DNA from 3 places in the Neobacillus sp. NPDC097160 genome. Region 3 is predicted to be linked to each of the others. Evidence: a T-box and tRNA genes for the amino acid it is inferred to sense, from the RefSeq annotation. Region 3 holds a T-box; the other regions hold tRNA genes.
What was found. The T-box of region 3 lies ahead of serS (serine--tRNA ligase). A T-box ahead of a tRNA ligase gene usually reads a tRNA of that ligase, here a tRNA-Ser.

Region 1 (5,794 bases), on a different contig from region 3:
TTGAATAAGCATCCTCGGGCAATCTGCGAGAAAGAACGAAAGTTCTTTTGAGCATCTGACTTATTACAATAAAAGATTAGTGAATCATCTTAGTACGAGCCATTAGCTCAGTTGGTAGAGCATCTGACTTTTAATCAGAGGGTCGAAGGTTCGAGTCCTTCATGGCTCACCATTTACAACTTCATGCGGGTGTGGCGGAATTGGCAGACGCACCAGACTTAGGATCTGGCGCCGCAAGGCGTGGGGGTTCGACTCCCTTCACCCGCACCATTTAAATGTAATATGCGGAAGTAGTTCAGTGGTAGAACACCACCTTGCCAAGGTGGGGGTCGCGGGTTCGAATCCCGTCTTCCGCTCCAATAGTGCCGGGGTGGCGGAACTGGCAGACGCACAGGACTTAAAATCCTGCGGTAGGTGACTACCGTACCGGTTCGATTCCGGTCCTCGGCACCATTTAAAATAATGCGCCCGTAGCTCAATTGGATAGAGCGTCTGACTACGGATCAGAAGGTTGTGGATTCGACTTCTTCCGGGCGCGCCATTATTTTACGGGAAGTAGCTCAGCTTGGTAGAGCACTTGGTTTGGGACCAAGGGGTCGCAGGTTCGAATCCTGTCTTCCCGACCATTACAAACAATTATACTGGGGTCTTAGCTCAGCTGGGAGAGCGCCTGCTTTGCACGCAGGAGGTCAGGGGTTCGATCCCCCTAGACTCCACCAATTATATCTTAAATCAAATTATGGCGGTGTAGCTCAGCTGGCTAGAGCGTACGGTTCATACCCGTAAGGTCGGGGGTTCGATCCCCTCCGCCGCTACCAAATATTTCATTTAGTTAGTAAATTTTATCTTGGACCTTTAGCTCAGCTGGTTAGAGCAGACGGCTCATAACCGTCCGGTCGTAGGTTCGAGTCCTACAAGGTCCACCAGTAACACTTATAATATGGAGGAATACCCAAGTCCGGCTGAAGGGATCGGTCTTGAAAACCGACAGGCGGGTTAAACCGCGCGGGGGTTCGAATCCCTCTTCCTCCGCCATATTATTTTCTTCAGCTTTATAATTTCTATTATCGCGGGGTGGAGCAGTCTGGTAGCTCGTCGGGCTCATAACCCGAAGGTCACAGGTTCAAATCCTGTCCCCGCAATTCGGTCTGGTAGTTCAGTTGGTTAGAATGCCTGCCTGTCACGCAGGAGGTCGCGGGTTCGAGTCCCGTCCAGACCGCCACTTAGTGGCTCAGTAGCTCAGTCGGTAGAGCAAAGGACTGAAAATCCTTGTGTCGGCGGTTCGATTCCGTCCTGAGCCACCATTTTTACTTAACTTATGGCGATTGTGGCGAAGTGGTTAACGCACCTGATTGTGGTTCAGGCATTCGTGGGTTCGATTCCCATCAGTCGCCCCATAATAATTTGATTTTTGCGGGTGTAGTTTAGTGGTAAAACCTCAGCCTTCCAAGCTGATGTTGTGAGTTCGATTCTCATCACCCGCTCCATATATGTGGGCCTATAGCTCAGCTGGTTAGAGCGCACGCCTGATAAGCGTGAGGTCGATGGTTCGAGTCCATTTAGGCCCACCATTTATTCTTTATTATTCCGCAGTAGCTCAGTGGTAGAGCTATCGGCTGTTAACCGATCGGTCGTAGGTTCGAGTCCTACCTGCGGAGCCATATGGGGAAGTACTCAAGAGGCTGAAGAGGCGCCCCTGCTAAGGGTGTAGGTCGGGTAACCGGCGCGAGGGTTCAAATCCCTCCTTCTCCGCCATAAATATCTGGCCCCTTGGTCAAGCGGTTAAGACACCGCCCTTTCACGGCGGTAACACGGGTTCGAATCCCGTAGGGGTCATACAGAAAAACTGATAACAATATGTTATCAGTTTTTTTGTGCCTAATTTTATTCTTTATTCGATTTAGGCCCAAAAAATAGTAACTTCAATTGCATAAAAAGCCTTAGACAATAGCCCTATTTCTAATTACCTACTTTTATCGAGAATTAATTATACTCCTATAATATTTTTCTTCCTATCATAATGCTGTAAAGCGTTGATACCGCTTACATTATCCGTGATTCTCCTAAATTTCATCCCACTCATTTATAAGTAATCAAATAATTTTTATTCTGGAATTTTTAAAAAATTTTTAAAAAACTTACTAGATTTCTGTCGATTAACGGTGGAATTTTTGTCACATGGTGCCGAAAGAAGGCGTAAAAGCGCCGTTTGTAGCGACTAACATCATATGTTGTCAGAAAAGATAAAAAAGTATTATGAGGAATATGGTTCATTTGCACTTATAATTGGTCATTGAAATACATATTTTCATTAAGGATGAGGAGAGCCATGGCAGTGAATACGTTTTTTCCAACCGATTACCAGCTGCACTTATTTCATGAGGGCAGCTTATGCAAAAGTCATCAGCTTTTTGGCGCTCATATCTTTAAGAATTCCGATCAAGTATATTCACGATTTTGCGTATGGGCACCTAATGCTTGTCAGGTGAGGCTCACGGGCAATTTTAATAACTGGAATGGTGAAGGATATGACCTGCAGAAGGTAAATGATGAGGGAGTATGGATTATTGTTGTAAATCAAGATTTGGAAGGATGCATTTATAAGTATGAAATTATCTCACAAACAGGGGAAAGGCTCCTGAAGGCAGACCCGTTTGCCTTTTATTCAGAAGTAAGACCGAATACTGCGTCCATTGTTTATTCCTTAAACAATTATGTATGGCAAGATGGTCATTGGATGAACCGAAGGGAAAAAAAGAACCTATTATCTGATCCTGCCATTATTTATGAGGTACACCTTGGATCCTGGAGGAAGAAGGCCAATAGGGACTACATAACCTATAGGGATTTGGCAGAGGAGCTTATACCTTATGTAATGGAGCATGGTTTTACCCATATAGAAATATTGCCACTTGTCGAGCACCCGCTCGACGACTCATGGGGATATCAAGGAACTGGTTATTTCTCAGTGACATCAAGATATGGTACCCCAGATGACTTTAGATACCTTGTGGACCAATGTCATCAGCATGGTTTAGGTGTCATTCTTGATTGGGTTCCGGGACATTTTTGCAAGGATGCACACGGACTATACCGCTTTGATGGAACACATATTTATTCTTATAGCCATGTTCATGATAGAGAAAATGTCGTATGGGGGACAGCCAATTTTGATTTAGGAAAAGGTGAGGTACAAAGCTTCCTTATTTCAAATGCTCTATATTGGATTGACTATTTTCATATTGATGGCTTTCGGATGGATGCCGTTGCTAACATCATCTATTGGCCAAATACTGCCCAGGGGAAGCGTGAGAATCCGTTTGGCATTCATTTTTTGAAAAAGTTAAACAAAGAAGTACATGATTACGATCCCCATTTTTTAATGATTGGTGAGGATTCTACTGAGTTTCCAAATGTGACCACACCTGTCCGTTACGGAGGTCTTGGCTTCGATTATAAATGGAATATGGGCTGGATGAATGACATGCTTGAATATATGGAAACACCTCCATATTCTCGATCAATAGTCCATTCAAAAGTAACTTTTTCACTTTTATATGCCTTTTTAGAAAACTTTATGCTGCCATTTTCACATGATGAAGTGGTCCATGGGAAAAAATCGCTCCTGGATAAGATGCCGGGGGATTACTGGGAAAAATTTGCCCAGTTAAGGCTACTGCTAGGCTATATGTTTGCCCACCCAGGAAAGAAACTATTATTTATGGGCTTTGAATTTGGCCAGTTTGCCGAGTGGAAGGACAAAGAAGAATTAGATTGGAACTTAATGGAATATGACATGCACCGCAATTTAAACACATATGTAAAAGTATTAACGAAACTTTATAAACGCTCCAAGGCACTGTATGAATTAGATCATTTGCAGGATGGATTTGAATGGATTGATGCAAATAACAGCAGCCAATCGATTTTCTCCTTTATTCGAAAAGGAAAAAAGGAAGAGGATTATTTAATCATTGTCACTAACTTTACGGGTGTGCACTATCCAGTGTATAAAGTCGGTGTCCCCAAAGCTGGTGAGTACCGAGAAATTTTAAATAGCGATCAACAAGAATACGGCGGGGCTGGGTTGATGAATAAAAAAACTATTTTGGCGTTAGAAGAGCCCTTCCATGGTCAGCCATTTTCAATAGAAATGACAATTCCACCGTATGGTTTTCAAATCATAAGACCGGTTAAAAAACGAAAGGAGAGAAAAGGAAATGGGAAAGAAAAAGTGCGTAGCCATGCTGTTAGCAGGAGGGAAAGGAAGCAGACTTAATTCGCTGACAAAGGATTTGGCAAAACCAGCCGTTCCGTTTGGCGGAAAATACCGTATTATTGATTTCACCTTAAGCAATTGTGCCAATTCTGGCATTGATACAGTAGGGGTTTTAACACAGTACCAGCCTCTTCTGTTAAATTCCTATATTGGAATAGGCAGTGCGTGGGATCTTGACCGCAAAGATGGCGGGGTAACCGTTTTACCCCCATATAGTGAGTCTTCAGAAGTAAAATGGTATACCGGAACTGCAAGCGCCATTTATCAAAATTTAAATTATCTTAAACAATATCAACCGGAATATGTATTAATCCTCTCTGGTGACCATATTTACAAAATGAATTACGAGAGTATGCTTGAATATCATATTGAAAAAAGAGCCGATGTGACGATTTCCTTGATAGAGGTCCCATGGGTCGAGGCCAGCAGGTTTGGGATCATGAATACAAGCGATGATATGAGAATAGTAGAATTCGAGGAGAAGCCTAGCAATCCGAAGAATAATCTTGCTTCTATGGGCATTTATATATTTAGCTGGAATATACTGAAGGAATATTTAGAAATGGATGAACGGAATCCAGATTCCAGTCATGACTTTGGTAAAGATGTGATCCCGCTGCTTTTAGAGGAAAATAAGAAATTGTTTGCCTATCCGTTTAAGGGTTATTGGAAAGATGTTGGTACGGTTCAAAGCCTTTGGGAAGCAAACATGGATCTTTTAGGTGAAGATTGTGAATTAGATTTATTTGACCATGACTGGAGGATTTATTCAGTCAATCCGAATCAGCCGCCGCAATATATTTCTTCTAATGCAATTGTAAGAGAGTCATTGATTAATGAGGGCTGTACCGTCGATGGTGAAGTCGATAAATCTGTTCTATTTCAAGGTGTAACGATTGGAAAAGGCAGCATGATCAAGGAGTCAGTCATTATGCCTGATGCCATTATCGGAAATAACTGCTTAATTGAAAAAGCAATTGTACCGGGTGATGTAAAGATACCAGACGGGACAGTAATTCGTTCGTTTGATGATGAAATTATTCTTGTTACAGAAGAAATGTTAACCGGGCTTTATCCTGCTTATTAAATAGTTAGCTGGCAAAATGTTCATTAGTAGAAAAACAGGAGGGAATTTGATTGAAGAGAAAGCTTTTAGGCGTTATTGATGCCACAACTTATCATGAAGATTTAGAAGATCTTTTAACACATCGATCACTTGCGGCTTTGCCTTTTGCGGGGCGTTACCGCATTATTGATTTTGTTCTATCAAACATGGTGAATTCAGGGATTCGAAGTGTGGCAATTTTTCCGAAAATGCAGTATCGTTCGCTAATGGACCATTTGGGTTCGGGAAAAAATTGGGACTTAAATCGAAAGCGGGACGGCCTTTTCTTTTTCCCATCCCCGATTGTCGATAACGATGGCAATAAAGTCGGATCGTTTGAACATTTTGCAGCCAATATGGACTATTTTTATCGCAGTACACAAGAGTATGCGATTATCGCCAACTGTTAC
Region 2 (5,794 bases), on a different contig from region 3:
GGGTGAAAAATGCTGCCTATTTAGAAGGTCACTTGAAATCCCAAGGAATCATTGTATCAGCCCGTAATGATGTACTTAGAATCGCTCCGCATTTTTATAACACAGAAGAAGAAATTATCCGGACCATTGAGGCGATTGCCCATGCTCTTATTACAAAGTAAAAAAATCGCAGCGATTTTTATAGGCACTTTCCTTGTAGCTGCTGCTTATTATGTTTTTCAAAAACCAAATGGCATAACGGCACCGGGATTGGGGGGAATTGCCGTGATCTTGGCCAACTTCCTGCATTCCCCCTTAGGACTTGTCTATTTTATACTCAACATTCCATTATTTTTAATCGGATACCGTTCCATCGGTTCCTCCTTTGCCTTTTTTAGTTTGATTGGAATGGGAGCACTTTCTCTCTTTTTAGCCGTTTTATCAACAATACCTACCCTTCCTTCACCTATTATTGGGTGTATTTTAGGGGGATTACTTTCAGGGATTGGGATTGGGATTGTCATCCAAGCCGGTGCCACAACGGGCGGACTCGATATTGCCAGTGTTGTGATTACAAAGCATTTTCCCTTCATAACAATCGGAAAAACCATGATGGCCGTAAATGGCTGTGTACTTCTTTTGACCTTTTTAACAGATGGATTAGATCATACCGTTCTTACTTTTTTAAGCATTATCATTGCAGGAAAAAGCGTCGATTCATCGATATCCGTTATCGGGCGATATAAAAAAGAGGGGGCAAGTTTATGAAGGATCATTTAGTAAAGCAAGAAGAGGGTCTGCAACGGGCGCTTACCGACCGTCAACTCACGATGATTGCCATTGGCGGGGCAATCGGAACTGGATTATTCATGGGAAGCGGGATTGCTATTGGCTATGCTGGGCCAGGAGTTCTAATCAGTTATGTGATTACGGCATGTATTGCTGTAATCATGATGTTTAGTCTATCAGAAATGGCGGTTGTTCATCCGACAGCCGGCTCCTTTGGCACATATGCTGAAATGTATCTAAATTCTTGGGTTGGATTCTTAGTTCGTTATATGTATTGGGCTGCCCAAGTAATCGCCATAGGCAGCGAAGCGGTCGCAGTGGGAATATACATGCAATATTGGTTCCCCTCGATTCCTATTTGGCTTTGGACACTTGGGTTTGGTGCCATTATTCTGTATGTTAACAGTCGTTCTGTAGGAAATTTTGGATCAATAGAATATTGGTTTGCTATGATTAAAGTGGTAGCCATTATCCTCTTTATCATTTTTGGAATTTCCGTTGTATTTGGGATTGGACACTCGGAATCCGTTGGTTTTGGTCATTATACCGATAATCAAGGTTTCTTTCCACATGGGTTTAAAGGGGTTTGGATGGGTGTACTCATGGCCATTTTCTCCTTTTACGGGGTAGAAATCATTGCAGTTACCGCTGGTGAGTCTAAAAATCCACAAAAAGCAGTCCCAAAAGCAATGAAAACCATGATTATTCGTTTATTCCTTTTTTATATTCTGTCATTAGCCATTATCCTGGCCATCGTCCCTTGGGCACATGCCGGTGCAACGGTAGTGGAACAAAGTCCTTTTGTGAAGGTCTTTGAAAATTCCGGAATTCGTTATGCGGCAGGAATCATGAACTTTGTCGTCCTAACGGCGGCCTTATCAAGCATGAACACAAATCTTTATCTCACTTCCAGAATGCTTTTCTCGCTTTCAAGAGGGAACTACGCACCGAAATCTCTAGGGAATTTAAACAAAACCGGCACTCCTGTGAATGCCATCCTAGCTTCTAGCGGTGGTGTCTTGGTTGCCAGTCTTGTTTCTTACTTTAGCCCAATGGCTTTTAACTATCTTTTTGGGGTAGCATTATTCGGGGGAATCCTCGTATGGATTATTATTTTAGTAAGCCATCTAAACTTTAGAAATAGTGTTCATTTACAACATCCAGAGCCACTGCCTGTAAAAGCCCCATTATTCCCGCTATTACAGTGGATTGGAATCATTCTATTAAGCGCTATTCTGATTACGATGGCCTTTTCATCAGACTTCCGGGTCGCATGGCTAGTTGGAGTACCGTTTATCATCATCGTTAGCATCATCTTCATCCTTCGTCGAAAAACAATTCCAGCTGGAATCGACAATCAAGTAAAATCCTAAAAGTTATAAAAAAGAATGTTTTGGGCATAAACAGATATATTTCCAGATTATCACCTTCTTTCCTTGCTACAAAAGGAAGGAAAAAGAAAACCACCCTCAGGGACGGTTCTGTTGGATTTTTTCATTGGTAAAAAAACCAACAGAACCGTCCCCTTGGTCACCCCTGGTCGAAATCACCCTTCAAAAAAATGTATCATAAGGTTAAAATAATAGAATAGAAATTGTGAAAAAGGAGCTGAGTATTGTGGGACCGCAGCCAAGCAAAGTAACATATACATGTAATGGTAAAATATGTCAGATGAACAAACTAATGGAAAACTACCAGTAATTCAAATGGCAGAAGACAATTACAGCTGGAAAGAGTTAGGTAAATACCTAATGACATATGTAGGATATCAGATAAAAATTGACATTATTGATTAGAGAAGAAAGTACAGAATTTCCACCCTTAACAACTAAAGGAAATAAATACTAGGGATGCATGATTACGATGATCAGCTTCCCATTAATTTTAGTCCCTAATTCCGTAAAAATCATTTAATCAATCGTTTGGGCAAAGACAACATAGAACGACAAGCTCAAAAATTTAAAGGATGCGTTACAGAGCTGGAAATCTACATTTATATATATTATGAGGAAATTAGGGAGGATTGGAATTGGCGAATAAATATTGTCCTATATGTGGAGAGGAAAACAATTGCATGACAGGTCCTGGAGAACACGGTAACTGCTGGTGTGATATGGAGGAATTCCCCAATGGTATTTTCGAATTAGTGCCAATGGAAAGTCGAAGAAAACATTGTATTTGTAAAAATTGCTTAAATAAATATAAGGAAGAACAGTAATATTATGTCGATCCATGCAGCGGTGTAAAATAAATCGATAATTGGGCACAAAAATGACTCCTGGGGACGGTTCTTAAGGTCTTTTCATTCACTTTTTCTTGTTCAAAAAGCCACCAGAACCGTCCCCTTGGTTCCAAGTTTCCGTTTCCGGCACCTTTTCGATATCTGGATTGGGGGAGAGAATCGAACTCTTCATTTCATCGAAGTAGGGCCCTTCTACTTGGACGTTTGAATGGATGACAGGCACCAACACAAAAAAAGCAGAGAACCTTTGCTCTCTACTTCTACTTTTAAAAATAATGACTCCGCAGGTAGGACTCGAACCTACGACCGATCGGTTAACAGCCGATAGCTCTACCACTGAGCTACTGCGGAATAATATGGTGGGCCTAAATGGACTCGAACCATCGACCTCACGCTTATCAGGCGTGCGCTCTAACCAGCTGAGCTATAGGCCCACATTTTGGAGCGGGTGATGAGAATCGAACTCACAACATCAGCTTGGAAGGCTGAGGTTTTACCACTAAACTACACCCGCATGCTAGAAATTTGGAGGCAACACCCGGATTTGAACCGGGGATAAAGGTTTTGCAGACCTCTGCCTTACCACTTGGCTATGCTGCCTAACTTTGGCTGGGCAATCTGAACGTGAACCAAAGCATACTGCAATCAAACCACGATGCTTTATTTACTGCTTGGTTATAGCCCAACATGAATAAAAATGGGGCGGCTGATGGGAATCGAACCCACGAATGCCTGAACCACAATCAGGTGCGTTAACCACTTCGCCACAACCGCCATGATGGTGGAGGGGGACGGATTCGAACCGCCGAACCCTGAGGGAGCGGATTTACAGTCCGCCGCGTTTAGCCACTTCGCTACCCCTCCATATATAAAAAAAAAGAAAAGCATATTAGGTAAATGATGGCTCAGGACGGAATCGAACCGCCGACACAAGGATTTTCAGTCCTTTGCTCTACCGACTGAGCTACTGAGCCGTTTTAATATAGTCTCCTAAACTTTTATTAGGATCATCCTTTGCTCAAAAGAACTTTCGTTCTTTCTCGCAGATTGCCGCAGAAGCAATTTCGGTGATGTAAGCAATCTGCTCTACCGACTGAGCTACTGAGCCATAGAAAAAATCTATATCAACGGCATTTAATATACCGGAATAAAAAATGGCGGTCTGGACGGGACTCGAACCCGCGACCTCCTGCGTGACAGGCAGGCATTCTAACCAACTGAACTACCAGACCAAATTGCGGGGACAGGATTTGAACCTGCGACCTTCGGGTTATGAGCCCGACGAGCTACCAGACTGCTCCACCCCGCGACAATAATAAATATTAAATTTTGTCCATGCTCAATGTACCCATGGACTGTATCAATCTCAGAAAGCATATGCAAGCAGCAGCTCGATTGATACAACTCGCAGATTATTCATTGAAGCAACGCTCGTTGCTCCACCCCGCGACAATAGAAATTATAAAGCTTAAAAATAATATGGAGGAGGAAGAGGGATTCGAACCCCCGCGCGGTTTGACCCGCCTGTCGGTTTTCAAGACCGATCCCTTCAGCCAGACTTGGGTATTCCTCCAAATGAGATATAAATGGACCCTGTAGGACTCGAACCTACGACCGGACGGTTATGAGCCGTCTGCTCTAACCAGCTGAGCTAAAGGTCCATTAATGCGATAGCGGCGGAGGGGATCGAACCCCCGACCTTACGGGTATGAACCGTACGCTCTAGCCAGCTGAGCTACACCGCCATTTTTTAAAAAACAATGGAGCCTAGCGGGATCGAACCGCTGACCTCCTGCGTGCAAAGCAGGCGCTCTCCCAGCTGAGCTAAGGCCCCATAATGTGAATGTAAACTTCCTGGTCGGGAAGACAGGATTCGAACCTGCGACCCCTTGGTCCCAAACCAAGTGCTCTACCAAGCTGAGCTACTTCCCGTTTATATGGCGCGCCCGGAAGAAGTCGAATCCACAACCTTCTGATCCGTAGTCAGACGCTCTATCCAATTGAGCTACGGGCGCATTATTCTATAAATGGTGCCGAGGACCGGAATCGAACCGGTACGGTAGTCACCTACCGCAGGATTTTAAGTCCTGTGCGTCTGCCAGTTCCGCCACCCCGGCTTGAAAGAGAGCGGAAGACGGGATTCGAACCCGCGACCCCCACCTTGGCAAGGTGGTGTTCTACCACTGAACTACTTCCGCATAAAACAAGCAAAAAAAGAGAATGGAACTTATTATGGTGAGCCATGAAGGACTCGAACCTTCGACCCTCTGATTAAAAGTCAGATGCTCTACCAACTGAGCTAATGGCTCGTACTATAATGATTCACTAATCTTTTATTGTGGTAAGTCAGATGCTCAAAAGAACTTTCGTTCTTTCTCGCAGATTGCCCGCGGGTGCTTATTCAATGAAGCCCGCAATCTGCTCTACCAACTGAGCTAATGGCTCGTACTAAAATAAAGAAAAGGTGCCGGCGAGAGGACTTGAACCCCCAACCTACTGATTACAAGTCAGTTGCTCTACCAATTGAGCTACCCCGGCGTATAATTTAGAAAAATATTAAGTTCGTTTACGCTGTCTTTGTTACCGTCATCCTGACCTCAGAAAGCTTATGCAAGCAGCAGCTCGGTCAGTATGCTGATGTTTATTCAGGGAGCTTATTCGTTCGTGCTCTACCAATTGAGCTACCCCGGCAAAAAGTATTATAAAAAATTATGGTGGAGGATGACGGGATCGAACCGCCGACCCTCTGCTTGTAAGGCAGATGCTCTCCCAGCTGAGCTAATC
Region 3 (5,794 bases):
TCAGATATTCGCGCTGCTGGCGGTGTTGCAAGAATGGCTGATCCAAGGATTATCGAAGAGGTGCTAAAGGCTGTTTCAATCCCTGTAATGGCTAAGGCAAGAATTGGTCATATTGTCGAGGCACGAGTGCTTGAAGCAATGGGTGTCGACTATATTGATGAGAGTGAAGTTTTAACACCTGCTGATGAAGAGTATCATTTATATAAAAGTGACTTTACAGTTCCATTTGTTTGTGGCTGCCGTGACTTAGGTGAGGCTGCTCGTCGTATTGGTGAAGGTGCTTCCATGCTTCGTACAAAAGGTGAGCCTGGAACAGGAAATATCGTTGAAGCTGTCCGTCATATCCGTAAGGTAAATGCACAGGTTCGTAAGGTGGTAGGCATGAACGAAGATGAGCTTATGACAGAAGCGAAGCTTTTAGGTGCACCATTTGAATTACTGCTTGAAATCAAGCGCCTTGGCCGACTTCCAGTGGTAAACTTTGCTGCCGGCGGTGTGGCAACGCCTGCTGATGCAGCTTTAATGATGCAATTAGGCTCTGACGGTGTATTTGTTGGTTCTGGGATTTTTAAATCAGAAAACCCTGCTAAGTTTGCCAGAGCAATCGTCGAAGCCACAACGCATTTCCAAGACTATAAATTGATTGCTGAACTGTCAAAAGACCTCGGTACGCCAATGAAAGGAATCGAAATTTCATCATTAGCACCTGAAGCCCGCATGCAAGAAAGAGGATGGTAATCAATGATTAAAATTGGCGTTCTCGCTTTGCAGGGAGCTGTCCGTGAACACATGATTTCGTTAGAGGCATGTGGTGTTGAGGCAGTGGCTGTAAAACATAAAGAAGAATTACAGGAGATAGATGGACTCATTCTTCCTGGTGGTGAAAGCACCGCAATGCGGCGCTTAATCGATAAGTACGACTTTATGGATCCACTAAAGGAATTTGCAGGTGAAGGGAAACCAATGTTTGGTACCTGTGCAGGGCTGATTCTTTTGGCTAAGGATCTTTCCGGCTATAGCGAGCCGCACATCGGCGTCATGGACATTAAGGTGGAACGCAACTCTTTTGGACGCCAAGTTGACAGCTTTGAGGCCGACCTTGCGATTAAAGATGTCGCTGAAAGTTTCCCTGCAGTGTTTATCCGGGCACCGCACATCGTTGAGGCGGGAGAGAATGTGGAAATTTTGTCCAAGCATAATGATCGCATCGTCGCCGCACGGGAAGGACAATTTCTTGGCTGTTCCTTCCATCCGGAGCTGACCGATAATCATCGCCTTACCGCCTACTTTGTAGAGATGGTGAAGGAAGCAAAAGCGAAACATCTTGTATAGAACGGTTGCATTTGGCCGATAATTATAGTAAATTATAAAACAAATCCATAATGAAAAAAGCAATGAGAGGAACTAGTAACAAGAAACTCACTCATAAAGAGAGCCGGTGGCTGGTGCGAACCGGTGTGTGAAACTTGTGAATCCCTCCTCGAGTAAAGTATGGAACACCTCTTAGAGGCCAGTAAGTACTTTCGGTAGAAACCGTTACATTTTTTTGAGGTGGACAGTGTATGCTGTCAACCAGGGTGGTATCGCGTGATTAACTCTCGTCCCTGTTTTAGGGGCGGGAGTTTTTTGTTTTATTTTTATAAAAAAAGGAGTGTCTAAACAATGCTGGATATTAAAGTATTAAGAGCTAATTTTGCCGAGGTGAAAGCAAAGCTTGAGCATCGCGGCGAGGATTTAACTGATTTAGGCCGGTTTGAGGATCTCGATCTGAAAAGACGTGAGTTAATCGTTGAATCTGAAAAGTTAAAAAGCAGGAAAAATGAGGTTTCACAGCAGGTCGCAGCATTAAAACGTGAAAAGCAGGATGCCGATCAGTTAATAACAGAAATGCGTGAGGTTGGCGACCAAATCAAAACACTTGATGATGAGCTCCGTACAGTGGAAGAGGTCTTAGACAATTTATTGCTAAGCATTCCAAACATCCCGCATGAGAGTGTTCCGATTGGGGAAACTGAGGATGATAATGTAGAGATTAGGAAATGGGGCCATGTACGTGAATTTGAATTTGAAGCAAAGCCTCATTGGGATCTTGCCGATCAGTTAGGTATTCTCGATTTTGAACGGGCCGGTAAGGTAACCGGAAGCCGCTTTGTCTTTTATAAGGGGCTGGGGGCACGGCTAGAGCGTGCATTAATGAGTTTCATGCTTGATCTTCATGTGGATGAACACGGCTATACGGAAATCCTGCCGCCGTACATGGTAAACCGTACAAGTATGACGGGCACAGGGCAATTGCCGAAGTTTGAAGAGGATGCCTTTTTAATTGGAAGCGAGGATTATTTCCTCATTCCAACGGCTGAGGTGCCAGTAACCAACTATCATCGTGATGAAATTTTAAGCGGTGAGGAGCTGCCAATCCGCTTTGCGGCATACAGCGCATGCTTCCGCTCTGAGGCAGGCTCTGCGGGCCGTGATACAAGGGGTCTCATCCGTCAGCACCAATTCAATAAAGTGGAGCTTGTAAAGTTTGTAAAGCCGGAAGATTCTTATGACGAGCTTGAGAAGCTGACTAACGATGCTGAGCGGGTACTACAGCTTCTTGAGCTGCCATACCGAGTGCTCTCTATGTGTACCGGTGACCTTGGGTTTACAGCCGCGAAAAAGTACGATATTGAAGTGTGGATTCCAAGCTATGAAACATACCGTGAGATTTCTTCTTGCAGTAATTTTGAGGCATTCCAAGCTAGACGGGCCAATATCCGCTTCCGCCGTGACCCAAAGGCAAAGCCGGAGCACGTTCACACGTTAAATGGATCTGGCCTTGCGATTGGCCGCACGGTCGCTGCCATTTTAGAGAATTATCAGCAGGCAGACGGGAGTGTCGTGATTCCAACCGTACTGCGTCCATATATGGGCAATCGTGATGTAATCAAACCGCTGTAAAAACATAAAAATTCCGGACGGGTTCATCCCGTCCGAAATTTAAAATGAAAATGTTTGACATGGTATAAAAAATATGATAAATTATCACTTGTCGATACGGAGGAATACCCAAGTCCGGCTGAAGGGATCGGTCTTGAAAACCGACAGGCGGGTTAAACCGCGCGGGGGTTCGAATCCCTCTTCCTCCGCCATTAATTAAAACAATCGCGCATAAAAACTGGAGATAAAGGTTCGCTGCATTTAGTTGCAGCGGGCTTTTTTTTGCAGTTTTCCCCGCATACAAAAGAAGACACCTATTAAAAAATAGGTGTCTTTGTTACATTTAGTATTTCATTTAACTTCTCTTCAACATCACGGCAAACCTTTAAGGCATCGGCATTACTTTTTACAACGTCCGTGGTATCCATATCAATAACTAATACTTCACTAGCCGCATATTGGTCCATGACCCATTCATCATAACCCTTCCATACTTCAAAATAGTACTCCTTCAGTTCAGGGTTGATTTCAAAGCTTCTGCCGCGGGCCATAATCCGGTCAATTACCGTATCAAATGATCCCTTTAAATAGACCATTAAATCCGGCGCCTTTTTTGGAAGTTCATTTAACTCTTCCATCATATTATCGACAAGTTCTTCATAAATTTTGAATTCTAGGGGAGAAATTCTACCCAAGTTTTTATTTACATAAGCAAAATACCAATCCTCATAAATGGAGCGGTCTTGAATCGTGTAAACGGGCTCGCGCCAATTAATGCATTCCTTAACCGTTTTAAAACGTTTATTTAAGAAAAATAATTGCAAAAGGAAGGGTATTCTCCTTGCATCTAACTCTTCCGGTGTCAGTTCATAATAAAGCGGGAGAATTGGATTATCATCCACCGCTTCGTAAAACACCTTACTTTCAATACCTTTATTTTTAAAGTGTGCATTCAATGTGTCGGCAACACTTGTTTTTCCAAGACCAATCATCCCACCAATAACGATACTCACTAACATCCCCCTGTTCTAAGTTCTATAATAGATTGTTTGTCCAGCTGTTCTCTTTTAACGAAGTTGATAATTTTTGAAAAATATAATTTAAATCCTGCTCACTTTTGACAAAATCCAACTCATCGCCGCTAAAGCGTAGAACGGGGATTTCCGGATGTTCCTTTTCAAAGGTTGCCAAGGTATTTTCATAGTCAATGGATAGTTGTTCTAAATAGAGGGGGCTGATATTCTTCTCTACTTCACGCCCTCTTATTTTGATCCGTTTTAAAAGTGTATCTAAACTTGCATTTAAATAAATAATGACATTTGGTTTTGGCATATCTTCAGTTAGAATTTGATAAATCTGGAAGTATTTTTTGTATTCATCGGGATTAAGCGAGCGTTGTGCAAAAATCAGGTTTTTAAAAATATGATAGTCAGCAACAACAGACCTGCTTTGGCTTAAGTAATGGGTATTGATATCCCCTAATTGCTTAAAGCGATTGCAGAGGAAAAACATTTCCGTTTGGAAACTCCATTCCTCGATGTTATCATAAAATTTCCCTAAGAATGGATTTTCATCAACAATCTCTTTTAATAGAGCAAACTGAAATTGCTCTGAAATGGCTTTTGCGAGAGATGTTTTTCCTACACCAATCGGCCCTTCAACGGTAATAAAGGGTGTATCCCCCATTATAAAGTCCTCCTTCGTAAACTCCCTGCACCTTCTATGATTAACCAGTTTGAACTGGTTCATTTAGTCTATATTTCTGATTTTGAGAATTGTCCAGCTCCAGGCGCCATCGGCTAGTGTACTTCGCTCTTCTCCCTACGATAAGTCAACATCGGATCGCTCCACTCTCCTTGTTTCCTTTATCTCAGTCGAAGCGCTCCAGTCCATACGCCGATTGGCGGGCGCCTTCCGCTTTTCTTAATTGACACAAAGAATATTTTATCATAATCTTCCCTAGGAAGGGATATGGAAAATTTAGAAGATGTGATGTTCGTGTCAAAAATATGAAAAAACTGCCGAATATCGGCAGTTTTTGTCATAAAAAATTTTTTCTGTCTAGGTTGGTCTTTTTGTCACATTGAAATTGTCAACGATTAGCAGCCAATTTTGCGGGAATGCTAAACCTAGCTTCCAATAGCTCATCCCTCTGATGTTCAGTTCTTTGATTAAGTTAAACTTTGCTTGAATGGAGCGGGCATCCTCGAACCAGACTTCATGCTGCTTGCCATCTTGAGCCGTATATTTAAAGAATGGTGCCTGTGCCTTTGCATCATATTGAATGGGGACGTGGTTGGTTGCTGCCAGCTGGATCGCTTGCTGCGGGCTGACTGCCTTTGCTACCGATCCCTGAACGAATGGCAGTGTCCAATCATAGCCATAGAGATTTTGCCCCATAAGAATTTTATTTGAAGGCATTTCGGTGATCGCATACTCCAACACCTTCCTGACCGGGTCAATGGGCGAAACTGCCATCGCGGGGCCGCCGCTATAGCCCCATTCATACGTCATGATGACGACAAAGTCAGAAATTTCCCCGTGTGCTTTGTAATCATGGCCCTCATACCACTTTCCCTTTTGCGTTGCACTTGTCTTTGGGGCAAGGGCGGTTGACATCAGCCAGCCTTCACTTTTAAACCTTTGCTTTGCCTTTCGTAAAAAGGTATTATAGGCCTCGCGGTCGGCGGGACGGATAAACTCAAAGTCAAAATGGATGTCACGGAATCCGTATTTTTTTGCCGTTGCGACGATCGTATTGAGAAATTTATCTTGAATTGCGATATCATTTAAAAGAATACGTCCGAGTTCATCACTAAACTGGTCATTCTCCTGATTATTAATAACCATCATTAAGACATTTCGATTGGCT

Region 1: it has a tRNA-Ser gene. The T-box ahead of serS (serine--tRNA ligase) is inferred to sense a tRNA for this amino acid. The anticodon was not compared.
Region 2: it has a tRNA-Ser gene. The T-box ahead of serS (serine--tRNA ligase) is inferred to sense a tRNA for this amino acid. The anticodon was not compared.

Annotation. Positions count from the first base shown of each region.
Region 1 covers NZ_JBIWDU010000023.1:85,036-90,829, reverse strand. The annotation lists tRNA gene ACIQXV_RS26070 (tRNA-Lys) at 97-172, shown strand; tRNA gene ACIQXV_RS26065 (tRNA-Leu) at 186-270, shown strand; tRNA gene ACIQXV_RS26060 (tRNA-Gly) at 285-359, shown strand; tRNA gene ACIQXV_RS26055 (tRNA-Leu) at 365-453, shown strand; tRNA gene ACIQXV_RS26050 (tRNA-Arg) at 465-541, shown strand; tRNA gene ACIQXV_RS26045 (tRNA-Pro) at 550-626, shown strand; tRNA gene ACIQXV_RS26040 (tRNA-Ala) at 644-719, shown strand; tRNA gene ACIQXV_RS26035 (tRNA-Met) at 742-818, shown strand; tRNA gene ACIQXV_RS26030 (tRNA-Ile) at 850-926, shown strand; tRNA gene ACIQXV_RS26025 (tRNA-Ser) at 943-1,035, shown strand; tRNA gene ACIQXV_RS26020 (tRNA-Met) at 1,069-1,142, shown strand; tRNA gene ACIQXV_RS26015 (tRNA-Asp) at 1,146-1,222, shown strand; tRNA gene ACIQXV_RS26010 (tRNA-Phe) at 1,229-1,304, shown strand; tRNA gene ACIQXV_RS26005 (tRNA-His) at 1,322-1,397, shown strand; tRNA gene ACIQXV_RS26000 (tRNA-Gly) at 1,414-1,487, shown strand; tRNA gene ACIQXV_RS25995 (tRNA-Ile) at 1,495-1,571, shown strand; tRNA gene ACIQXV_RS25990 (tRNA-Asn) at 1,587-1,661, shown strand; tRNA gene ACIQXV_RS25985 (tRNA-Ser) at 1,665-1,755, shown strand; tRNA gene ACIQXV_RS25980 (tRNA-Glu) at 1,765-1,836, shown strand; gene glgB (1,4-alpha-glucan branching protein GlgB) at 2,330-4,279, shown strand; gene ACIQXV_RS25970 (glucose-1-phosphate adenylyltransferase) at 4,221-5,366, shown strand; gene ACIQXV_RS25965 (GlgC family sugar phosphate nucleotidyltransferase) at 5,417-5,794, shown strand, end outside.
Region 2 covers NZ_JBIWDU010000001.1:217-6,010, reverse strand. The annotation lists gene ACIQXV_RS00130 (aminotransferase class V-fold PLP-dependent enzyme) at 1-161, shown strand, start outside; gene ACIQXV_RS00125 (YitT family protein) at 142-747, shown strand; gene ACIQXV_RS00120 (amino acid permease) at 744-2,141, shown strand; gene ACIQXV_RS29780 (DUF7713 domain-containing protein) at 2,433-2,564, shown strand; gene ACIQXV_RS00115 (cysteine-rich CWC family protein) at 2,798-2,986, shown strand; tRNA gene ACIQXV_RS00110 (tRNA-Asn) at 3,290-3,361, opposite strand; tRNA gene ACIQXV_RS00105 (tRNA-Ile) at 3,368-3,444, opposite strand; tRNA gene ACIQXV_RS00100 (tRNA-Gly) at 3,451-3,524, opposite strand; tRNA gene ACIQXV_RS00095 (tRNA-Cys) at 3,537-3,610, opposite strand; tRNA gene ACIQXV_RS00090 (tRNA-His) at 3,709-3,784, opposite strand; tRNA gene ACIQXV_RS00085 (tRNA-Tyr) at 3,790-3,874, opposite strand; tRNA gene ACIQXV_RS00080 (tRNA-Phe) at 3,912-3,984, opposite strand; tRNA gene ACIQXV_RS00075 (tRNA-Asp) at 4,166-4,242, opposite strand; tRNA gene ACIQXV_RS00070 (tRNA-Met) at 4,246-4,319, opposite strand; tRNA gene ACIQXV_RS00065 (tRNA-Ser) at 4,491-4,583, opposite strand; tRNA gene ACIQXV_RS00060 (tRNA-Ile) at 4,598-4,671, opposite strand; tRNA gene ACIQXV_RS00055 (tRNA-Met) at 4,682-4,755, opposite strand; tRNA gene ACIQXV_RS00050 (tRNA-Ala) at 4,772-4,844, opposite strand; tRNA gene ACIQXV_RS00045 (tRNA-Pro) at 4,866-4,942, opposite strand; tRNA gene ACIQXV_RS00040 (tRNA-Arg) at 4,949-5,025, opposite strand; tRNA gene ACIQXV_RS00035 (tRNA-Leu) at 5,039-5,127, opposite strand; tRNA gene ACIQXV_RS00030 (tRNA-Gly) at 5,137-5,208, opposite strand; tRNA gene ACIQXV_RS00025 (tRNA-Lys) at 5,244-5,319, opposite strand; tRNA gene ACIQXV_RS00020 (tRNA-Thr) at 5,476-5,548, opposite strand; tRNA gene ACIQXV_RS00015 (tRNA-Val) at 5,723-5,794, opposite strand, start outside.
Region 3 covers NZ_JBIWDU010000039.1:5,282-11,075, reverse strand. The annotation lists gene pdxS (pyridoxal 5'-phosphate synthase lyase subunit PdxS) at 1-738, shown strand, start outside; gene pdxT (pyridoxal 5'-phosphate synthase glutaminase subunit PdxT) at 742-1,332, shown strand; T-box leader at 1,386-1,609, shown strand; gene serS (serine--tRNA ligase) at 1,663-2,943, shown strand; tRNA gene ACIQXV_RS29335 (tRNA-Ser) at 3,042-3,134, shown strand; gene ACIQXV_RS29330 (deoxynucleoside kinase) at 3,240-3,941, opposite strand; gene ACIQXV_RS29325 (deoxynucleoside kinase) at 3,958-4,608, opposite strand; gene ACIQXV_RS29320 (glycosyl hydrolase family 18 protein) at 4,984-5,794, opposite strand, start outside.